Regions from separate parts of the Ferrimonas balearica DSM 9799 genome, predicted to be linked through region 2. Evidence: predicted binding sites of a transcription regulator. Region 2 holds the regulator's gene; each other region holds the start of a gene.
The links. The regulator sigma-54, encoded in region 2, starts transcription at its own class of promoters, with help from an activator protein. The targets are predictions, from matches to a motif close to GTTGGCACGNNNNTNGNNT.
Positions count from the first base shown of each region.

Region 1: glnA (glutamate--ammonia ligase) is a predicted target of sigma-54. The motif match lies at 2,654-2,672, and genes of this name have one in related genera.
Region 3: flgF (flagellar basal-body rod protein FlgF) is a predicted target of sigma-54. The motif match lies at 2,087-2,105, and genes of this name have one in related genera.
Region 4: FBAL_RS04870 (DUF3192 domain-containing protein) is a predicted target of sigma-54. The motif match lies at 1,474-1,492, and genes of this name have one in related genera.

Region 1 covers NC_014541.1:109,984-114,164, forward strand. Annotated here, with positions in the region: gene glnL (nitrogen regulation protein NR(II)) at 1-420, opposite strand, end outside; gene FBAL_RS00485 (DUF4124 domain-containing protein) at 509-1,048, opposite strand; gene glnA (glutamate--ammonia ligase) at 1,194-2,603, opposite strand; gene typA (translational GTPase TypA) at 3,023-4,181, shown strand, end outside.
Region 2 covers NC_014541.1:3,885,455-3,889,635, forward strand. Annotated here, with positions in the region: gene lptC (LPS export ABC transporter periplasmic protein LptC) at 1-26, shown strand, start outside; gene lptA (lipopolysaccharide transport periplasmic protein LptA) at 13-564, shown strand; gene lptB (LPS export ABC transporter ATP-binding protein) at 561-1,292, shown strand; gene FBAL_RS17610 (RNA polymerase factor sigma-54) at 1,383-2,840, shown strand; gene hpf (ribosome hibernation promoting factor) at 2,867-3,154, shown strand; gene ptsN (PTS IIA-like nitrogen regulatory protein PtsN) at 3,154-3,600, shown strand; gene rapZ (RNase adapter RapZ) at 3,597-4,181, shown strand, end outside.
Region 3 covers NC_014541.1:2,973,248-2,977,428, forward strand. Annotated here, with positions in the region: gene flgH (flagellar basal body L-ring protein FlgH) at 1-471, opposite strand, end outside; gene flgG (flagellar basal-body rod protein FlgG) at 500-1,288, opposite strand; gene flgF (flagellar basal-body rod protein FlgF) at 1,307-2,044, opposite strand; gene flgE (flagellar hook protein FlgE) at 2,233-3,639, opposite strand; gene flgD (flagellar hook assembly protein FlgD) at 3,653-4,181, opposite strand, start outside.
Region 4 covers NC_014541.1:1,029,248-1,033,428, forward strand. Annotated here, with positions in the region: gene FBAL_RS04860 (MFS transporter) at 1-1,092, shown strand, start outside; gene FBAL_RS04865 (hypothetical protein) at 1,079-1,372, opposite strand; gene FBAL_RS04870 (DUF3192 domain-containing protein) at 1,533-1,916, shown strand; gene FBAL_RS04875 (DUF2789 domain-containing protein) at 1,918-2,148, opposite strand; gene FBAL_RS04880 (GNAT family N-acetyltransferase) at 2,227-2,853, shown strand; gene FBAL_RS04885 (DUF3301 domain-containing protein) at 4,129-4,181, opposite strand, start outside.

The DNA of each region.
Region 1 (4,181 bases), 500 kb from region 2:
TTTAATCTCGTGGGCCAGGCCACGCACCAGCAGCTGCGCTGCGTGTTGCTGGGCATAATGCTGCAGCTCCTGGCTGATGCGTTGCTGGTGATCCACCACCCGGGCTTCCACCAGGATCTCGGCGCTCTCCAGCGGGGTGAAGATCAGGTCGATGGTGTGGTGTTGGCCATCCAGGGTGACCAGAGAAACGGCGTACAGGGATTGGCCCTGCTCGCGCTCCAGTGTCTGGCGCAGCAGGGCGGTGTCGGTGGCCAGCTGGCTATAGAGGCTGGCGGCATTCTGGCCCAGCAGGCGGCGTTGCCCGAGGCCGAGCAGTTGCTCGGCAGCGTGATTGGCGTAACGCACCTGTAACTGGGGAGTCAGCACCAGTACGGCGGTGGAAAGCTGGTGCAGATAGTCTGGGTCCGACTGGCGGTCCATGGTGGTGCGGTCCTCTGTGCCCTGGCATTGTGCACCACCTTAGCACTGCACCAAATTGGTGCAAAGCGGTTTTCGACCGGATCCCGCTTCAGCTGCGGGGTTGCGGCTTGGGCGGGGCGATCAAACGGGAGTGGCGGTGCAGATAAACCTTCGTTTTACGACTTGATGCAAGGACTTTGCCGTTTTCGTCGATAACCCGCGCCTGGAGAACATGTTCACCCCGATCAACGTTATCCAGGGCAAAGGAACCGCCGCTGCCAACGGTGCGCACCACCTCACCATTGAGCAGCAGCTCGATGCGATGGTCAGCCAACAGGTCAGGTTGCAGCGCGATATTGAGGTTCAGTTGCCCGTTGTTGTCCCGCACCGTGGCGCCCTGTTCAGGCGCACTCAGGCTGATGCGGTATTCAGGGGCGGTGACCGGTTGCAGGGGGGCCGTGGTGGGGCTGGGCTTGGCCAGCTCGATGGTGTTGGCTTTGCTGGTGTCCACGGCGATCTCTTCCGCCCCGTCCTGAGGCTTATCGGAATAGTGAACCTGGCCGTTGCTGTCCACCCAGCGGTACACCTTGGCAAATCCCTGTGGTGCCAGCAACAGGGCGGCAACCAGCAGGATGTATCGGGATCCCATGTCTCACTCCTTGTCGATGGTTTCTTGTACAGTTTAGAGAGTTGCAAGAAAAAAGCCCATCCTTGCGGATGGGCTTTTGGTGCTCTTAATTCTTGTTTTTATTAGGGGTACAGAGCGTTCTTCACTTCCAGTGAATCGTTACGTCTTAGACGCTGTAATACAGTTCGAACTCGACCGGGTGAGTGGTCATGTTCAGACGCTCTACTTCGCCACGCTTCAGGCCGATGTAGGAGTCGATAAAGTCGTCGGAGAACACGCCACCAGCGGTCAGGAAGGCGCGGTCGGCGTCCAGACAATCCAGAGCCTGCTCCAGGCTGGAGGCAACGGTCGGGATCTCGGCCGCTTCTTCTGCCGGCAGGTCGTACAGATCCTTGTCCATGGCATCGCCCGGGTGGATCTTGTTGATGATGCCGTCCAGGCCAGCCATCAGCATGGCGGAGAACGCCAGGTACGGGTTGGCAGTCGGATCCGGGAAGCGCACCTCAATGCGACGACCTTTCGGGTTCGGTACCACCGGGATACGGATGGAGGCGGAGCGGTTACGGGCAGAGTAAGCCAGCATTACCGGTGCTTCGAAGCCAGGTACCAGACGCTTGTAGGAGTTGGTAGACGCGTTGGCAAAGGCGTTGATGGCACGGGCGTGCTTGATGATACCGCCGATGTAGTACAGCGCGGTTTCAGACAGGCCGCCGTACTTGTCGCCGGCAAACAGGTTAACGCCGTCTTTGCTCAGGGACTGGTGGCAGTGCATACCAGAACCGTTGTCGCCAACCAGCGGCTTCGGCATAAAGGTGGCGGACTTGCCGTATACGTGGGCCACATTGTGGATCACGTACTTCAGTACCTGCAGTTCATCCGCTTTCTCAACGATGCTGTTGAAGCGGGTGGCGATTTCGTTCTGACCGGCAGTGGCCACTTCGTGGTGGTGGGCTTCAACAACCTGGCCCATCTCTTCCAGTACCAGACACATGGCAGAACGGATGTCCTGGGCAGAATCCACCGGGGATACCGGGAAATAGCCGCCTTTTACGCCCGGACGGTGACCTTTGTTGCCGCCTTCGTAGTCTTTGTCGGAGTTCCAGGACGCTTCTTCGGCGTCAATCTTGTACATGGAACCGGACATGTCGGTTTTGTACTTCACGTCGTCAAACAGGAAGAACTCCGGCTCGGGACCGAAGAAACAGTCGTCGGCGATGCCGGTGGACTGCATGTAGGCTTTGGCACGCTTGGCGATGGAGCGCGGGTCGCGGTCGTAGCCTTCCATGGTGGCCGGCTCGATGATGTCGCAACGGACGTTCAGGGTCACTTCATCGGTGAAGGGGCACAGTACGGCGGTGGCCGGGTCCGGCATCAGGATCATGTCGGACTCGTTGATGCCCTTCCAGCCCTGGATGGAGGAACCATCGAACATCTTACCTTCTTCGAAGAAGTCGGCGTCGATCTGGCTGACCGGGATGGACACGTGCTGTTCCTTACCCTTGGTATCGGTGAAGCGCAGATCAACAAACTTAACGTCGTTCTCTTCAATCAGTTTCAATACGTTTTCGATGGACATCCCTAAACCTCCAGTGGCAAATGTGTGCTCTGACCAAGCTGGCCAAAACAAAGCGAACGCCGTGCCAAAAATGCAAGGCATTGATTAATAAGGAATTGAGTTGATTTGGTGCAGGGGGGAGGGCTTGCTTTGCACCAAAGTGGTGCGCATGCCGCCCAAAAACGGGGCATGGTCGATATTGGGGCGGGTCCAAATCCCTGACGGGCCATGAGAGTGCCTCTAAACTGCACAATCCTTGAGCATTTCGCCAGTGTAGCAGGAACACTCTTTCGATGTTTACAAGTAAATCATCGGTATTTGTCGCAGTTTTAATCGCTATCCATTAAACTTGCCGCCCAGAATTTACCCCGCGGAGGGGTTCGCCCGGTCTTTCCTCAAGATCGGGTCTTTTCGTTTGTACCCCTTTGCATGGAGAGATCATGAGTATCGAGAACTTGCGTAACGTGGCGATCATCGCCCACGTTGACCACGGGAAAACCACCCTGGTTGACAAACTGCTGTCCCAATCAGGCACCCTGGATGCCCGCGTGGCCCTGGATGAGCGCGTGATGGACTCCAACGACCTGGAGAAAGAGCGTGGCATTACCATTCTGGCGAAAAACACCGCCATTAAATGGAATGACTACCGCATCAACATCGTGGACACCCCTGGACACGCCGACTTCGGTGGTGAAGTAGAGCGTGTTCTGTCCATGGTGGACTCCGTACTGCTGCTGGTTGACGCGCAGGAAGGTCCGATGCCGCAGACCCGCTTCGTAACCCAGAAAGCCTTTGCTCAGGGTCTGAAGCCGATCGTGGTTATCAACAAGATCGACAAGCCGGGCGCGCGCCCTGACTGGGTAATGGATCAGGTGTTTGACCTGTTCGACAACCTGGGTGCGACCGACGAACAGCTGGACTTCAAAGTGGTGTACGCCTCTGCTCTGAACGGCTGGGCCTCTGCTGAAGAGGGCGAGACCGCTGAAGACATGACCGCCCTGTTCCAGACCATCGTTGACGAAGTGTCTCCGCCGTCTGCGGATCCGGAAGGTCCGTTCCAGATGCAGATCTCCCAGCTGGACTACAACAGCTACGTGGGCGTTATCGGTGTAGGCCGTGTTTCCCGTGGCCGCGTTAAAGTGGGTCAGCAGGTTACCGTACATGGTGCCAACGGCATCACCCGTAACGGCAAAGTGGGCCAGGTTCTGGGCTACATGGGCCTGGAGCGCCACGAAGTGGGTGAAGCTCAAGCTGGCGACATCATCGCCATCTCCGGTCTGGGTGAACTGAAGATCTCCGATACCGTTTGCTGCCCGACCGAAGTGGAAGCGCTGCCGGCCCTGTCTGTTGACGAGCCGACCGTAACCATGACCTTCCAGGTGAACACCTCCCCGTTCGCGGGTCAGGAAGGCAAGTACGTGACCTCCCGTAACATCCTGGAGCGTCTGCAGAAAGAACTGGTGCACAACGTGGCTCTGCGCGTCGAAGAAACCGATGATCCGGACAAGTTCAAAGTGTCCGGCCGTGGTGAACTGCACCTGGGCGTTCTGATTGAAAACATGCGTCGTGAAGGCTTCGAGCTGGCGGTATCCCGTCCGG
Region 2 (4,181 bases):
TAAGCGCCTCTTATGAAGTGCCGTAAATTCCTGGCCCTGCTGATGACCGGCGCCCTCCTGAGCGCACCGGCACTGGCCCTGGACGACGATTATCGCCAGCCGATCAAGGTGACTTCCGATAACTCCAGCGCCGATATCCAGAGCTACACCCTGATCTACTCCGGCAACGTACGCATCGTACAGGGCTCGATGGAGATCAAGGCGGACGAACTGAAGGTGATCTCCAGTGCCGAAAAGGGCAATGAAGTGATGATCGCCACCGGCAAACCGGCGACCTACACCCAGATGATGGAGAATGGTCTGCCGGCCGAAGCGCAGGCCAAAGAGATCCGTTACGAAGTGCGGACCCGTCAACTGACCCTCAGCGGTGACGCTCAGCTGAGCCAGGCTGGCAGCCTGATGCGCGGCAACACCATCAGCTACAACGTTGAGAAACAACAGCTGATCGCCGAAGGCAAAGAGGATGAGCAGATCACCACCATCTTCCTGCCGGCCGACCTGGACACTGAAAACCAGTCCGAGACCGAGCCTAAGCCTGAGCCCGAGGCGGAGCCGAAGCCATGACCGACTCCATTCTCAAGGCCGATCAGCTGGCCAAGAGCTACAACGGTCGCCAGGTGGTGAAAAGCGTCGGTCTTGAGGTGCGTACCGGCCAGATCGTTGGTTTGCTTGGCCCCAACGGCGCCGGCAAAACCACCACCTTCTACATGGTGGTAGGCCTGGTGCAGAACGATAAGGGCCAAATCACCATCGACGATCGGGACATCACCGCCCTGCCGATGCACAGCCGCGCCCGTCAGGGCATCGGCTACCTGCCGCAGGAATCCTCCATCTTCCGCAAGCTGTCGGTTTACGACAACCTGATGGCGGTGCTGCAGATCCGCAAGGAGCTGACCAAAGCCCAGCGCGAAGAGAAGCTGGAACAGCTGCTCGAGGAGTTCAATATCACCCACATCCGCGACAGCCTCGGCATGAGCCTGTCTGGCGGCGAGCGACGTCGGGTTGAGATCGCCCGCGCACTGGCGGCGGATCCCAAGTTCATCTTGTTGGATGAACCTTTTGCCGGGGTGGATCCCATCTCAGTGATCGACATCAAGAAGATCATCCAACAACTGAAGGATCGGGGCCTCGGTGTCTTGATTACCGACCATAACGTGCGGGAAACTCTCGATGTTTGTGAGTACGCTTACATTGTCAGTCACGGCGAAATGATCGCCCGTGGCGCCCCGCAAGAAGTGCTTGAGAACAAGCTGGTTCGCTCCGTGTACTTGGGCGATCAGTTCAGGTTATAGTGGCATCCCTGCCCCTGGCGGGGGCTTTCCCGGCCGGGGGTTTTCGACGACACCAGGGAAGCATCGCGTGATAAGGATCGACGCTCGTTGATGAAAACTTCGCTCCAGCTAAAACTCGGCCAGCAGCTGACCATGACGCCGCAGTTGCAGCAAGCCATCCGCCTGCTGCAGCTTTCGACGCTGGATCTTCAACAGGAGATCCAGGAGGCGCTGGAATCCAATCCGCTGTTGGAATCGGCGGAAGAGCTGGACCGCGAGCTCGACGGCGACAGCAATGACAGCCTCGACGATATTCCCGCCCCCAGCACCAACAGCGATGAGCTGGAAACCTCCGAAGCCCTCAATCAAACCGAGATGCCTGACGACCTGCCGGTCGACAGCACCTGGGACGACGTCTACAGCGCCGCCCCGGCCGCCAGTGCCGGCATCAGCCGCGACGACGACAACCTGTACCAGGGCGAAACCAGCGATGACCTCCACAGCCACCTGATGTGGCAGATGGAGCTCACACCGATGAGTGACACCGACCGGGCCATCGCCACCACCATCATCGATGGGGTGGACGAGTACGGTTACCTGACCGTCACTCTGGAGGAGATCCTCGAAGCCCAGGGTGACCCGGAGCTTGAGCTGGATGAAGTGGTCGCGGTACTCAAGCGGGTACAGCAGTTTGACCCCATTGGCTCCGCCTCCCGTGACCTGGCCGAATGCCTGCTGATACAACTGGCCCAGTTCACGCCGGACACCCCCTGGCTGGCTGAAGCCCGCCTGCTGTTGATCGACCATATGGATCTGCTTGCCAACCGGGACTTTCGCACCCTGATCCGGCGCACTAAACTCAAAGAAGATGAGTTAAGGGCAGCCATGCAACTGATCCAGTCGCTGAATCCACGTCCCGGCAGCAGCATCATTTCGTCGGAAGATCAGTATGTGATCCCCGACGTCTCGGTGAGCAAAAAGCAGGGCCGTTGGGTGGTCGAGCTCAACCCCGATGCCACCCCAAAAATCCGCATCAACGAACAGTACGCGGCACTCTCCCGTGGCGCCCGCAATGCCAGCGACAGCCAATTTGTGCGCGGCCACTTGCAAGAAGCCAAGTGGTTTATCAAGAGCCTGGAGAGCCGCAACGACACCCTGCTTAAGGTGGCCAACTGCATTGTGCAGTTCCAGCAGGGGTTCCTGGAGTATGGCGACGAAGCGATGAAGCCGATGGTGCTGAACGACGTCGCCGAAGCGGTGGATATGCATGAATCCACCATCTCCCGGGTCACCACCCAGAAGTTCATCCATACCCCGCGCGGTATCTTTGAGCTTAAGTATTTCTTCTCCAGCCACGTCAGCACCGACAGTGGCGGAGAGTGCTCCTCCACCGCAATCCGTGCTTTGATCAAGAAGCTGGTGGCGGCGGAGAACCCGAAAAAACCGCTCAGTGACAGCAAGATGGCACAGCTTCTCGCGGAGCAGGGAATTCAGGTAGCGCGCCGCACCGTGGCCAAGTACCGGGAAGCCCTCTCCATCCCCCCGTCGAACCAGCGTAAAAGCTTGTAACGACGCGATACCAAGGAGGTCACCTTATGCAGATCAACCTTACCGGGCATCACATCGAGATCACCGACTCACTGCGGGACTATGTCCACAGCAAGTTTGTGAAACTGGAACGCCACTTTGACCACATCAACAATGTGCACGTGGTATTGAACGTCCAGAAGCTGCAACAGATCGCCGAAGCCAAACTGCACGTAAACGGGGGAGAGGTGTACGCCACCCATGAGCATGAAAACATGTATGCGGCTATCGATGGGCTGATCGACAAACTCGATCGGCAGGTAATCAAACATAAAGAGAAACTGTCCCGGCACTGATGGAGATCACCGAGCTGTTATCCCCGGAGCGGACGCTGTGCGCCGCTCCGGGGCTAAGCAAGAAACGGGCATTGGAACTGATCAGCGAGATCGCCTCGCAGCAGTGTCCTGACCTGCCCAAACACGAACTGTGCGAAAGCCTGCTGGCCCGGGAAAAGATGGGCAGCACCGGCATCGGCAACGGCATCGCCCTTCCTCACGGTCGGCTGAGCAAACTCACTCAGCCCATCGCCGTGTTGGTGAAGAGCGACGAGCCCATTCCCTTCGACGCCATCGACGGTAAGCCCGTGGACCTGCTGTTCGCCCTGTTCGTGCCCGAATCCGAACACCAGCTGCACCTGGCCACTCTGGCCGAAGTCGCACGCAAGCTCAGCCAGAAGGAGGTCTGCCGGGCATTGCGTAAAGCCACCGACAACCACACCCTGTTTGAGGCCATCACCCAGTGAAACTGATCATCCTTTCCGGCCGTTCCGGCGCAGGCAAATCCGTCGCCCTTCGGGTAATGGAAGACCTGGGCTACTACTGTGTCGACAACCTGCCTTTGGAGTTGATGCCTGCGCTGCTGAAAAGCCAGAAAGGGCTCAACGAGAAGGTGGCGGTCAGCCTGGATATCCGCAACCTGCCACTGGAAACCCTCGATGTGGCGCGCCTGAAGCAGCGTCTGGATGACAGCATTGAGGTCACCATCTTCTACCTCGATGCCTCCGACGACAACCTGCTGCGCCGCTACAGCGAAACCCGGCGCATGCACCCGCTGTCGCGGGATGGCAGTACCCTGGCGGAAGCGATCGCCCTTGAGCGCCAACTGCTGGAACCTCTGGCGGACGAGTGCGACCACCATATCCGTACCGACGACCTGTCCGTGCACCAGTTGGCCGACACCCTGCGTGAGCGCCTGCTGGGCAAACCGGAAGGGGAGATGATGCTGGTGTTTGAATCCTTTGGCTTCAAGCACGGCATGCCGAAGCAGGCCGACTACCTGTTTGATGTGCGCTTCCTGCCCAACCCACACTGGGACCCGGCTCTG
Region 3 (4,181 bases), 910 kb from region 2:
CTTCTCGCCGCGGATCACCAGGTTGCCGTTGGCCAGCACCTGCAACACGTTCACGGAGATGGAGCCCGCCAGACTGTTGGATTGGTCCGCATCGGATTCGCGGCTCATGTCGAACTTCTCTTTGTAGGAGAGATCGATGGTCTGGCCGTTAACGGTGATCGGGCCGCCGCCGGCGCTGATCGGGTCCAGCTGCATCTTGTTGTCTTTGGTGATCTCGTTGGAGGCCGACTTCTTCGCTTTGGTCTGCTCACTCAGCATCACGGTGATGACGTCGCCGACTTTCAGCGCCTTGATGTCGGAGTACAGCTCGTTGGCGTAGCCGTCGTTAAAGATGGACCCGGTGGTCACCACCTGGCTGGGCGGCAGATCCGGGTAGACCGGCGCGTAGTACGGGTCATCCGGGATGGGCGAGTTGGGGTGGACACAGCCGGCCAGGGCCAGCAGGGCCGCCAGCCCCAGCACAGTGCGAATCACGGTATGGGCCATCTTACGCTTCCCCTTACAGCTGCTGGTTCAGGTTGGCCAGCATCTGGTCCACGGTGGAGATCACCTTGGAGTTCATCTCGTAGATGCGCTGACTTTCAATCATGTTCACCAGCTCTTCGGTGACGTTCACGTTGGAGGTTTCCAGCGCGCCCTGACGCAGGGTGCCCAGACCATCCAGACCGGGAACCCCCTGAATCGGCGCGCCACTGGCGCCGGTTTCCAGGAACATGTTCTGGCCAATCGGCTCCAGGCCGGTGGGGTTCACAAAGTTGGCGATCTCAATCTGACCAATCACCTGGTTCTCGGCCGCACCGGGCACCCGCACGGACACTTCGCCTTCACCGGAGACAGTGATGCTCTGGGCATCTTCCGGCACCTGAATGCCCGGGTTCAGCAGGAAACCGGCCCCCGGCGTCACCAGCTGGCCTTCGTCATCGAGGGCAAACTGGCCATTACGGGAGTAGGCGATGGTGCCGTCCGGCAGCTGGATTTCGAAGAAGCCGGGGCCTTCGATCATCAGGTCGAGGCTGTTGTCGGTGGTGAGCATATTGCCCTGGCTGAAGATGCGCTGGGTGGCCGCCACCTTGGTGCCGGCGCCCAGCGTCAGGCCTGCGGGCAGCTCGGTGTTCTGGGAGCTGATGCCGCCCGCCTGGTTGATGGTCTGGTACAGCAGGTCTTCAAAGATCGCCCGGCTTTTCTTGTAGCCGACGGTACTGGCGTTGGCCAGGTTGTTGGAGATGGTGGCGATGTCGGTTTGCTGGGCGTCGAGCCCGGTCTTACTGATCCATAATGCCGGTTGCATGGGGGTTCTCCTTCAGGCTCAGCGCATCAATTGCGCGTGAGCGCGATCATTCTCTTCCGCGGTTTTCATCAGCTTGAGCTGCATATCAAACTGACGCTGGGCTTCAATCATGCCCACCAGTTCGTTCACCGGATTCACGTTGCTGCCCTCCACGGCGCCGGTCACCAGCGTGACCTCAACCGCATTGGCATAGGGTTGACCATCCAGGCGACGGAACAGGCCGTCCTCGCCCTTAGTCAGGCTGTTCAGTGGTGGATTGACCAGGCGCAGCTGGCCCACCTCCTCCATGGCGTTGGCCGGCGCGCCTTGGGGACGCACGGTGATCATCCCATCCTGGGCGATCTCCACCTTTTCAATCGGCAGCGGCAGGAAGATGGGGCCGGCCAGACCCATGATCGGCTGGCCTTCGCTGTTCATCAGCATGCCCGCTTCGTCAAAACGCAGGCTGCCGGCGCGGGTCAGCGCCTCGTTGCCGCCGTCATCCTGCACCACGAACCAACCCTGGTCCTTGATCGCCACATCGAGGGTGCGACCGGTGGTTTTGATGGCGCCGGGGTCAAAGTTGGTGGCGGGACGCTCGGTCATGGCGAACACCCGGGTCGGCAGTCCTTCACCGAACGCCTGCATGGCGCGGGCCTGGCTCATGTCCGCCTTAAAACCGTCGCTCTTGGCATTGGCGAGGTTGTTGGCGTGACTGGCCAGTTGATGCAGATTCTGCTTGGCGCCGCTGGCGGCGATGTAGAGGTAGTTGTCCACCGTCGTTCCCTGGGTCAAATTCCTGAAACTCTGGGCTTTACTTAGCAACTATCGTGCCAGTGAATTTTGACGCGTATGGACACGCGCAGAGGCCCAAGGGGCGGGGATCAGCGGGAAGCGGAAAGATTCAGGAGGGGAAACGACTTGCCGCCCCCGAATGGAGGCGGCAAGTGGGAGGCAAACGCCGCTTAGCGGATCTGCAGGATGTTCTGGGACAGCTGGTTGGACACGTCCAGAGCACGGGAGTTGGCCTGGAAGTTGCGCTGGGCGCTGATCAGGTCCACCAGCTCGGTGGTCAGGTCAACGTTGGACTGCTCCAGTGCGGCGGAGCGGATGCTGCCGAACGCGCCCACGTTGGGTTCACCCACCAGCGGCTCACCACTGTCGTTGCTCTGCTTCCAGGAGGTGTTGCCGATCTGGGTCAGGCCCTGCTCGTTGGAGAAGCGCGCCAGTGCCACCTTGCCCAGTGCCTGCTGGGTGCCATTGGAGTACGTGGCGTTGATCAGGCCCTCAGCCGTCACTTCCACGTTGGTCAGTCGGCCCACGGTGGCACCGTCCTGGCTCAGTTCGGTCACTTCAAACGGAGCGGCATACTGAGTCGGGTTGTTGAACTTCAGGGTCAGACGCTGACTGCCGTCCGCACCCGGGCCGATCACGCCGGCGCCGTCACCGGGGGTGGTGGAGCTCGGATCATCCAGGCCCAGGGCCTGAGTCTGGATCAAAGCCGGATCGGAACCGATGTAGCCGCCGACGTCATCGAAGCTCATCACAAAGCCGGTCTGGCCGCTGGCGCCCACCGCGTTGTTGGTGACGTCCGCGACGCCATCACCGTTGGTGTCCTGGCCCCACTGGCCGGAATCCTTGGCGCCGCCCGCCACATCCCAGATGTCTACCGGCTGGTTGTCGACGGTGGTGAAGCACACCCACTGGTTATTGTTGTTCAGTGAACCGCCGGTGGGCTTCACAAAGTAGGTGGTCTGAATATGGGGCTCACCCAGTGAGTCGTAGATGGTCACTGACGTGGCGGTGTTGTAGGTGGTCGGGTCGGTCGGGTCGAAGTTGGCCGGGTTCATCTCAACATCGTTGGCCGGCAGGTTCATCGACATGTTGATGTCGCTGGTGGCCGCTGGCTGACCAGCGGTCTGCGGGATCTGCACCGGCTTGGTGGTGGACAGGGACACCGACTGAACGGAGCCGTCGGCATTCACCGGCAGTGCCATCAGGTAGTTGCCCTGGCTGTCGACCATAAAGTTGCTGTCGTTCAGCTTAAACGCACCGGCACGGGTGTAGGAGAAATCCTGGCCGCCAAGCTCAGAGTTGGTGACGAAGAAACCGTTGCCGTTGATGGCCAGGTCCAGCGCGTTGTTGGTAAAGGAGAGCGCGCCCTGATGGAACTGCTGGGCAATCTGGGCGGTGGCCACACCGGCACCGACGTTGGTTTTGCTGTTGGTGAACAACGAGTTGTTGTACACGTCAGCAAACTCAGCGCGGGACTCCTTAAAGCCAATGGTGTTCACGTTGGCGATGTTGTTGGAGGTGGTGTTCAAATCCTTCTGGGCGGCGTTCAGACCGCTGAGGGAGATATTGAATGACATAACTTAGCTTCCTTTATCCTTCCGCAACGGCCAAAACGTCACCCAGGCTGATCCCGCCCAGGCCACGAAGATTCAATACGGTGTCATAGTCCGCGCCACCTAAGGTGACGCTGTTCACGTGTGCATAAGTGGAGACCGGCAGCTCTTCGTTCGCGCCATCGGCCAGGCCCTGGGCAAAGAAGCTGTAGTTGCCGGGCGGCAACGGGTTGCCCTCGGCATCGGTGCCGTCCCAGCTGAAATCGACGTTGCCGCCCGCGGTGGCATCCACCGGGATGGTGCGCACCACCTGTCCAGTGCTGTCTTCGACCCGAACCATCAGGTTCTGGGTGCCGGTGGGCGCACTGACCACACCGGTCACCGGTGTGCCGGCATCACCGAGGTGGCCGACATTGGACGGGATCAGCACCTTCTGGCCCACCAGGCCGGACGCCTGCAGCGCCTGGTTGGAGGTCATTACACTGTTGAGGGTCTGAATCTCGTCGTTGAGGTTGTTGATGCCGTCCACGGTGGCAAACGAGGACATCTGGGAGATCATCTGATCG
Region 4 (4,181 bases), 1.4 Mb from region 2:
ATCCAGGGCACTCTGGTGAAATGCAGTCGTCCCGATAACTCCGCCATGGCCTGGGGCGTGTTCTACCAGATGGTGAATATTGGTGGCTGGATCGGCCCGTTGCTGGCGGCGCAGCTGCGGATCCTCTCCTGGGACAAGCTGTTCTACTGCTGCGCGGCCATCATCCTGCTCAACTTTATCCTGTTGCTGACCTACAAGGAGCCGGGCAAAGAGGAGCGCCTTCGCCAGCCCCGTCAGCAGGGGAGCCTGTGGCGCGATGCCTGGCGGGAGATCCAGCAGCCCTACCTGATCCGCTATGTGCTGGTGTTCTCCGGCTTCTGGTTTATGTTTATGGCCCTGTTTGACGTGCTGCCGGTGTACGTGCGCGACTGGGTGGATACCACGGCCATTGTCACCACCCTGTTTGGTGATGGCAGCCCCAGCGCGCTGTGGCGAGGTTTGTTGGCGATGGACCCGGAAGGCACCAGAGTACTGCCGGAAGGGATCATGAACGTCAACTTCGGCCTGATTATGCTGGTGTGTTTTCTCTACGCCGGGCTGGCGGGCCGTCTTGGCACGGTGCCATCACTGATCTTCGGTACTGGTCTGTGCGCCATGGGGCTGCTGTTACTGGGCGCTTCCCACCTGGCCTGGCTGGTGGTGCTGGCGGTGGTGATTTTCAGCTCCGGCGAAATGCTGGCCAGCCCCACCAGCAGCAAATTCATCGGCAATATCGCACCGCCGGACAAAAAGGCGATGTACCTGGGCTTCAAAGAGCTGCCTTATGGCATCGGCTGGGTGGCGGAAACCCTGGTGGGGCCCCGCCTCTATGATGCGACCGGCTCTCGCGAGACCCTGGCGCGGGAAGCGCTGGCCCAGGAGCACGGTGTGGGCGCGGCGCGACTGGCAGAGATCCCGGCTGGTGAAGCCTTCGCCCACCTCGTTCACCTCAGTGGCCAGTCTGAGGCGGTGGTGCGGGAGGCCCTGTACCAGGCGAACGCCGTTGGCACGGTATGGTACGTGATGGGGGGCGTGGGATTAGTCAGCACCCTGGGCCTGGTGGTATTTGGCCGCTGGCTGAAGCGCCAGGGCGCGGATCTTAACGCGGCTTAAGAGCAGCCAGCTGATCGCGAAGTTCTGCCACTTGTTGGCGCAGGTCATCAATCTGCTGCTGAAGTTCAGCGTTGCTGGGCGCTCCGGCAACCCTGGCCTGCGGCTCCGGCGCCACCTCCTCATGCAGGGGTTGTGGCGCCACCTTCCATTGCTGTAACGCCTGGATCAGCACAGGCATGGGGTAGCGCTGAGCGCCCACCCTGGCTTTTAGCTGGGCCAGGGTGGCGGTTTTGCCGGACTCCGTCAGCAGAGTCAGGGCACGGCGAAGCGTGTCGTCCATCGAGATCTCAAAGGGTGGTCGGATTTACTAAAAGTTTGCCTTATCGCCCACGCTTGCGCCAGCATATAACATTAAGTCACTGAAAAGTAAGGTTAATAAAATGTGGCATGATGGCTGCTTTGTTAACGGCGTCCCATCAAAGAGCAATAAGGAAATCGAAATGAACAAGAAGGTGACTTTGGCGGCCATTCTGGCGGTAACCCTGGCTGGCCCTTTGAGCGGTTGTGTCATTGCTGTCGGTGATAAGGGGTGGGACGCTCAGTCCAGCGCCGATTGGGAGAAAAAGCAGGACAGCAATCGTCGCAAGCTGGAACAGATTGAGTTGGGCATGGCGCTGAGCGACGTGCGCAGCATTATGGGCACCGCAGACTTCAACGAGCTGTATCAGCAGCAAGAAGACCAGGTTCAGGTGCTGTATTACCGCACTCACCGGACCCGTGGGGACAGCAAAACCACCAAAGACGAGTGCACCCCGATTGTGCTGACCAACGGGGCCGTGACCGGTTGGGGCAATACTGCCCTGGAAAATGCCGTCCGCCTGTAACCTAGTTTCGCAGTAAGGTGTCCAGGACGTCGATGGTCTCACTCCATTCGGCGTCCCTGGCCCGCTCCTCCCTCAAAAAGGCCCGCTGACTCTCGTTCCAGAAGGGCGCTTCCTCCAACCGTTCGTGGCGGCCGAGTTTATGCTGGCGGATAAAGGCATCGACCCGTTCCGGTTGACCATCCAGGCCCAATTGGGCAAACAGGTGGCTTAAATCATGGGGAGTGGTGTCCATAGGTTCGCTCCGAGCTTGCTTTTTGACTAGTGTTTGTTCGATGTTTAGCCAGGTCAAGCTCACCGCAAAGGAGTCGCCATGGAATTGGCCAATGAATCCTGCTCTTCACCCAAGATGGCGTTTCTGCAGACGGAAGACCTGCGGGTGGCCGCGTCGGTGTTGTTGAACGCCTATAAAGACGATCCCTTCTTTCGCTCCACGTTACCCGCCAGTGACTATGAACAGCGCCTGCGGGCTGCTATTCGTGAGGAGTTGCAGGCGCTATGGCAACAGAATCAGAAATTGGTTGGGCTGTTTATTGGCGACACTCTGGTGGGCATTGCTGCGCTGCTCGACCACAGCTACCCCAAAGGGCAGACCCGTTTTTGGAACTGGCGCCTTAAGATGGCGTTGGGGGCGGGATGGGGTTCAGCCCGGCAGTGGATGGCGCGGGAAGAAGCGTTGGTGGACCTGACGCCAGCCAGCCCCTTTTCGCTGCTGCAGTTTATTGCCATTGCGCCCAACTATCAGCAGCGGGGCTATGGACGCCTGTTGTTACAGGCCATAGTGAACCTGGCCAATGAGCACCATGAAAACCTCGCTGCCTACGTCTATCAGCCTGAACATGGCACCCTATTTGAATCTCAGGGCTTTGAATCCACTGGTGAAATTAACTCGAATGGGGTTTTGGGCAGGCTCTATTTTAAGCGCGATACGGCAGCCTGAATCGAGCGTGATGCGGACAAAGGCCCGGTATCTTGTAAGAGATATCTCACACGGGTGTGAGATATCCATGTTGAGCAAAGCAGGGATAGACTGCGCATAAATGTTAAATAACATATTAATCAACAGCTTGAATCAATGTGATCTCCGTTGGGATTTTGCGGGAATTGTGGGGTTTGTAGGATGAGCCTTGTTCCGAATCGGACTCGGGATACAATGTGCCTGTGTCGAGGGAAAGGCGCCCAGCTGAAATCCAGGTACTGACAGGGAGTCGGAACCAATCGGAATAAGCGGGGAGCGAAGGAACCTTTCTGACAGGGAGTCGGAATGGAAGATCTCGCTCAACCGGTCAGGATGACAATTGCCAGGGACGACATTGGACACCTCCAGGATGGAAGGCGATCGGCAACAGGACGTTGTCGTCATACGGAGATGAGTAACTTCGGTTACAGGGAAGCCCAGGGACGAGGCCAGGGAAGACGCCAGGAACGGCAAACAGTACGCAGGGACGGGCCAGGGAGTGGCACGAATTTAGGCGGGATTGCTTAGCGTAGAAACAAGGGGCGCAACTTAGGTTGCGCCCCGTCCTATTTTGGGCCCGGAGAAATTCAGCGTATCCGGTTATGATCCTCTCTTCATCGGGTTTGAACCGATTTCCCTCTCTGCGTTTTCCCGCGGCTTTCCACCTTTCCATTGGCTTTGTAAGCCTTCTCTCACAGCACTGTGCGACTACACCACTTCACGTTGTCCTACCCCGCCAGAAGATAAATCGATATTCACATTTAAAACAATAGCTTAAGAAAAACCATTCCAGCAGTAAGGGATTGGGCCGGGTACTCTGGTTCAGGAGCCCACCTTGAGAGAGTAGAACCTTGTTCTACAATTACTTTCGTATCGACACGGAATGTTCTGAACCGGAATGGTCACGCAGGATGCGGATCGGATTCCGGGGATGTCAGTCAATGACAGGAAGTCACCAGGCTGACCGGATTTTCAGGGACGATGCAGGAGATCTCCAGGATGGAGAGTGTTCGACCATAGGAAGTGGTCGTGCTAAGGAAGCCAGTACTTCGGTACAGGGAAGCTGACGGAACAGCTCAGGGAAGATGCCAGGAAGGCAACGTACGCATGGATGACTAGGGAAGACAATCTGCAACGGATAGCAGCGTAATGGTAGTACCCGAACCGCAACAGTTTACTGTTGCGGTTCTTTTTTTGCCCAGAGAAACGTCTGGAGCGGGCAATAAAAAACGCCCCGGCTTGGGGCGTTTGCGGTGATCAGCGGCAGCTGCCGCTGCTGCAGTTGCTCTTGGGGCCGCAGCTGCTGGCAC